2 regions of the Sporosarcina sp. QA0331 genome follow, and region 2 is predicted to be linked to the other one. Evidence: predicted binding sites of a transcription regulator. Region 2 holds the regulator's gene; the other holds the start of a gene.
What was found. The regulator Rex, encoded in region 2, represses fermentation and respiration genes when NADH is low (regulators of the CRP and FNR family bind a similar motif). The targets are predictions, from matches to a motif close to TTGTGAAATATTTCACAA.
Positions count from the first base shown of each region.

Region 1: ric (iron-sulfur cluster repair di-iron protein) is a predicted target of Rex. The motif match lies at 1,270-1,287, and genes of this name have one in related genera.

Region 1 is NZ_CM147850.1:290,849-294,037, reverse strand. It holds gene AC0L13_RS01550 (nitrate reductase subunit alpha) at 1-79, opposite strand, end outside; gene ric (iron-sulfur cluster repair di-iron protein) at 447-1,145, opposite strand; gene AC0L13_RS01540 (LytTR family transcriptional regulator DNA-binding domain-containing protein) at 1,472-2,488, shown strand; gene AC0L13_RS01535 (ABC transporter ATP-binding protein) at 2,738-3,189, shown strand, end outside.
Region 2 is NZ_CM147850.1:3,401,094-3,404,282, forward strand. It holds gene tatC (twin-arginine translocase subunit TatC) at 1-718, opposite strand, end outside; gene AC0L13_RS17195 (twin-arginine translocase TatA/TatE family subunit) at 736-930, opposite strand; gene AC0L13_RS17200 (redox-sensing transcriptional repressor Rex) at 999-1,649, opposite strand; gene AC0L13_RS17205 (ABC-F family ATP-binding cassette domain-containing protein) at 1,775-3,189, shown strand, end outside.

The sequences.
Region 1 (3,189 bases), 1.0 Mb from region 2:
TGCTTTTTTCTTCGAGTACGGACCAGTTTCCAGAATACCGTTCAACCGGTTTGAAATACTTCATACTAAACTTGTTCATGGACATTGAATAGTTTCACTCCTTTAATCAGAATGACGTGCAGATAGGGGAACTCGACATACCTACCTTTACCTTATACCCTTAATGTTATAGATTAATCGGAATAGTACCATTAGGGTTTTCCCTATATCACCCCGGGGAATCCACCAATTAAAAAAGCCGCCTTGGAGGCAGCTTTTTTTGCACGTATGCAATTGGAAATGTGCAAACACGCATAAATTGAGAATCTCACGCATAAAAGCCAGTAAATGCGCATAAATTATTTCAATTACTCATAAACGTTTAAAACCGCACATAAATCGTCGCAAACACGCATAAACGTCTACAAATGATCATAAATCTCCGTAAGCGCTCCTAAACTTACTAATTATAACGCCTTCGCAACTCGCTCAAACAATACGTTATTCTCTAGATGTACATGCTCAAACGTGTCTTTTTCAAGCTGCTCAAGCCTTGCATAAACGAGTCTATATGTTCCACAAGCTCCTTCAGGAGGCGTAAAGTTGTCAGTGATTTCCCTAAGTTCAAAAAGCAGTCGGCCCGCATTGTCATGCTCCTCTTCCAGCTCGGATACGCGAGGCTTCAATTGCTCTTTTACTTCGGGAGTCGGATTATTTAAAAACTCAAGAATAAAAGGGAAAACATTTTGATCTTCATCATACGTATGGTCCAGTAATTCTTCGTGCAACGCTTTGAAGATCTTTTGCACACGCAGTAAATGCGGATGGTTTTCACCATGTACCCGAGCGACCTTCGTAATATAAGGCGCAAGCATCGACAGCTCGTCACGCAAGCTTTCATGATATTTCTCCTGAATGTAGGCGATCAATGTCTTCTCCCCAAATGAAGAAGGTTCCATGCTAAGACGGTTTTCCCGTTTCTCTTCTATTGAATGGATGTTATTTAAAACTTCTGAAGGGTTCAAGTTCCGCTGCTCTGCCGCTTCCTTCAATGGAATCTTCCCACCGCAACAATAGTCGATGCGAAGACTTCTGAACAAGTCGGCGCTTTGCGGCAATGCCGTGACAATATCCGAGACGCGCGTATCGATGGTAAGTGAAGACATAATGAATTCCTCCCCAAATTTTCTTTTCGATTTACATGATAATGAATGTACCGCGGAAGCGATATTAGGGAATTGCCTATTTCCCTTCCGTCTACTCCATCATAGATGACTCGCCGAGCGCGAGATGTGATGTATATCACAGTTTTACCAGTGTCATAAATTGTTCAAAAAGTCGGAGGTGGCTAGTTATTATAGGTTCTCGACACTTTAACGCTGATTAACCATTTTGCCCCATAAGTAAACACTTTCAATAGATGGTTCATTCACAATTGAAATAACTGGTATACTACTTTTAATAAATAGACTTTGTAAACGGGGGATTTTGGGTGTCACTTCAATTTATTAACGCAGAAAAGAGAATTCATGATTCTGTCGTTTTCCCTTCATTTGATTTATCAATCGACTTAGGAAAAGTCGTTGCCGTCTATTCGAGCGTCAATGTGCGCGAGCAGCTTATTGAGCTATTGCTTGAAAAGTCCAAGCTATCGAACGGTGAAATTCGTATTGGGGAAAGCGGCATTTCAGAAAACAAAACAGAAATTGGTTTTTTCTTTCTACATGATGGCCTATATGAACGATTATCCGTTGAGGAAATGATTCGTTTTACAAAACGGCTTTATACATCAAATCAATCCATCGAGGAAGCTATTCAGACTGCCCAATTGGATTCCAAACGCCGTGTAAAAATAAAGAACTTATCCTTTTCGGAACGAAAACGGGTTCAACTTGCCCTTTTGCTAATACAAAACCCAACTATTTGTATTTTCGAAGAACCTGATCAAAATATTGATTTGGAATCAAAACGAATTTTCCTCTCTGTTCTTCAAAAGCTCAAACTAGACGGTCGCAGCGCATTCATTTTAACGGGGAATATGGAAAGTGCCGTAACGGCTGCCGATGAAATCTTCCGTTTGGATGAAAACGGGCTGCATTCCGTCCATACCGCAACGGATGAAGAGAAAGAGATAGAAGATTCACCAGCCATGGCTGAATCGATCATACCTGTCCGTTTCGAAAAGATACCAACGAAGGTCAATGAAAAAATCGTTTTATTTGATCCTCCTGAAATCGATTATATTGAAAGTAATGACGGCCAATCCTTTTTGCATATTAAAGGAGAAGCCTTCCCTTCTGTATCTACATTGAATGAATTGGAGACACGACTACTCCCGTTCGGTTTCTTCCGTTGTCACCGTTCGTACATTGTAAATTTGCAGAAAGTGCGAGAGGTCATCACATGGACGAGGAACAGCTATAGTCTTGTTTTGGACGATGCAGAAAAATCGACAATACCTTTATCAAAAACAAAGATGGTGGAGTTAAAAGAGATGCTTGGCCTATAACTTTGTAGAAAATTGTATTATTTCCTCGGAAATATTTTGACAGTATCCGACGTTTCAGCCCGGCAATTACTCCGTTCATGATTTGTGGGAGGAAATCAACTTCGCAATACGGTTCATTCACAGTGAAATTTGCTCTACTCACCCTCTATTTCACTCTTTTCGTCCGAAATATAATGTGCTCCATTCCGATTTCACTTATTCTGAAGGTGCAAATACGATATGTACGAAACCTACGACAGGAGGATGGAAATGGAAAACATTATTGAGGTGAGCAGTTTAGCAAAAGTTTTTGCGAACCAAACAGCAATTGAAAGTGTCGACTTCCACGTTAAAAAGGGTGAAATTTTTGGCTTCCTTGGACCGAGCGGATCAGGAAAAACGACAACGATAAAAATTTTAACCGGGCAATTAACACCTACTAGCGGGACGGCGAACGTTTTTGGAGAATCTGTTTCTCAGCTAAAGAAATCGGAATACCGTAAGCGATTTGGAGTTCTTACAGATAATAGCGGCTTATATGGAAGGTTATCAATCTACGATAATTTGAAGCTCTATTGCGATCTATATGATGTATCCTACTCAAAAATCGATGAAGTACTCGATGCTGTTAATTTGAAAGAAGAGAAATCGAAAAAAGTTTCTTCCTTATCAAAAGGAATGACCCAGCGCGTTACACTTGCACGGGCTTTGATCCACGAACC
Region 2 (3,189 bases):
CCTCCGCCTTCAGGAATTTTCGATACCCGACGCGGCAGATGACGATGCTAATTTCATAAAGTGCTAATAACGGGACGGTTACTAATAAATGCGACATAATATCCGGCGGGGTGATGAACGCGGCAATGACGAACAGGACGAAATATGCTACCTTCCGGATTTTCACTAACTTATTCGGGTTCAATATGCCAAGCCTCGATAGGAATAAAAGGACGATCGGCAACTGAAAGACAATTCCGAACGGGATCAGTATTTGAAATAAGAACGTAAAGTATTCATTAATCCCGACCGTCTGAGTAATCCCGAGCTCTCCCGATAATTCCTTCATGAAGTTCATGACGAATGGCACGAGAACGAAGTAGGAAAACCCAATCCCTACAATCATTAGGATAAACGCAAACGGGATATAGCTTAACGTCACTCTTCGCTCCGTCTCATGAAGCCCCGGCGATATGAACGACCAGAACTGATACATGATGACCGGTGAAATGATCACCACTGCTAAAAAGATGATGACTTTCAAGTACAGGGCAATTGGATCAACGACATTGAATGCGTGAAATTCCTCATACCCTGCCTCTGCTTGCAAAAACTTAATAATCGGCTTCGCGATGAAAAAGCTGCCGATTACCGCAATAACAAAGAAAACGACGATTACCATCAGTCGTTTTCTAATTTCATCTATATGTTCAATGACTGTTAAATTTTTTTCTTTCATCGGACAGACATCCTTACTTATTGCACATCATTTTTCTTGTCTTCCACTTTTTTGTTCGGTTCATCATCATCGGACGCAAGACCTTTTGTCGCATTTTTAAACTCGCGCAGTGAAGAGCCAAATGCCTTTCCGATTTCCGGTAACTTCTTCGGTCCAAAAATGAGCAATGCAATGACAGCGATTATAAGTAGACTTCCTACACCTGGAGCCATTTCGGACACCTCCTTCATATATAATCCATCTTACATGAAAACAGCTTGTATTACTATTGACAATACCTTTATATTTGTGAATCTTTTTCGTCATTTTTTATGAAATAAATCATCGTCTGCAGCTCCACCGACAAATCGATTGTATGAACACGCATCCAGTCGGGTGCTGCCAGCCGGACCGGAGTGAAATTGAGAATTCCTTTCACTCCGATTGCCGCCATCCGATCAGCGATTTCTTGCGCCGCCTTTGTCGGAACAGTTAAGATGACGAGTTGAATGCCTAGCTCTTTAATTTTCTCTTCCATCATATCCGGATGGAACACCGGGATATTGCTGACCATCTTTCCTTCCTTCGGTGCTTTCGGGTCGAATGCGACAACAATCCTCGTATTATGGTTCTTCTGGAAATTGTATTTCAAGAATGCATTTCCTAAACTTCCAACGCCAATCAACGCGACATCCGTCTCTTCGTCTTGATCCAACGCCCTACGGAAGAATAAAAGAAGGTCGTTCACGTCATAGCCGTAGCCTTTGCGCCCGAGCGCCCCAAAATGGGAGAAATCACGGCGAATTGTAGCGGCATCGATTTTCATTGCCTCGCTCAATTCACTGGAAGAGACGCGCTTCTTGCCCGCATTCGCGAAGTTTTGCAGAAATCTATAATATAAAGGAAGGCGTTTTGACGTTGCCTGTGGAACTCTCTGAGTCGTATCAGCCATAGCTTACCTCCTATACGTGCAATGGACCTTTTTTTATCGTACTCCAGATGCGTGCTGATGTAAAGCCAACCATTGCACCGACAGGCCCATTCGATTACACTAAAAGTGGAATAGAGGTGTGCTGAATGATCGTATTACAAGTGAATGGAATTACGAAATCCTTTTCTGGAACTGATATATTGAAAAACGTCCGTCTCGAAGTGCAGCACCGTGACCGGGTTGCGCTCGTCGGACGGAATGGTGCCGGCAAATCGACATTATTAAAAATAATTGCGGGAGAAATGTCCGCAGATTCCGGCGATTTAATCATGCCGAAAGACGTACAAGTCGGCTATCTCGAACAACATGCGGGCATTGATTCTCCCCTAACAATTTGGGAAGAAATGCTGACTGTTTTCGGACCGTTGCTTGAAATGGAAAATCGACTCCGCGGACTGGAAGCGCAAATGGCGGATCCTTCCGTTTATGAGAACCAGCAAGAATATGAGCGTGTCATGAAAGATTATGACACGTTGCAAATCGAATTCAAGGATTCGGGCGGGTATCAATACGAATCTGATATGCGTTCGGTTCTTCACGGAATGCGATTCTATCCTGAAGACTACGAGAAGCAAGTCAATCTGTTGTCCGGCGGGCAAAAAACGCGGCTGGCGCTTGCGAAAATGCTGCTCAGCAAACCGGATCTGCTCATATTGGACGAGCCGACGAACCACTTGGATATCGAGACATTAGGCTGGCTCGAAAAATACCTCGTCTCCTATGAAGGCGCGATTCTCATCGTTTCCCACGACCGCTATTTCCTTGACCAGATCGTGACGATTACGTATGAAGTGTCGAGGAAGAAAGTGACGAAGTACGTCGGCAACTATAGCGCTTATTTAGTTGAGAAGGCGAAGAACTATGAACGCGATAAGAAGTTGTACGAACGCGAGACGAGTGAAAAAGCAAAGCTCGAAGATTTCATCCAACGGAATATCGCCCGTGCTTCCACTTCCAAAATGGCGAAAAGTCGACGGAAGCTGCTTGAACGGACGGATTGGATGGAAGCGCCTGATGGTGATGAAAAGTCCGCCAGCTTCTCATTCTCCATCGAACGGCCAAGCGGCAACGATGTGCTCACATTGGACAACATCGCTGTCGGCTATAACGGCCAAGCCGTTTCTGAGCATATTCATATGCATGCATACAAAGGAGACCGGATTGCAATCATCGGACCGAACGGAATCGGAAAGTCGACGCTTTTGAAGACGCTCGTTAAAAGACAGGAGCCTATCGACGGAACGATCCGCTACGGAACAAATGTCCAATTTGGGTATTATGACCAGAATCAAGCGACGATCCTCGGTACGGGAACAGTCCTTCAAGAACTGTGGGATGAGTGGCCGATGATGAATGAAAAGGACGTCCGCTCCGTACTCGGACGCTTCCTGTTCACAGGCGAAGACGTCGAGAAGCCTGTCGCTTCATTGTCCGGCGGCGAGAAAGCACGTCTTTCATTAGCGAAGCTCATGCTTCAAAAATCGAACACACTCGTGCTTGA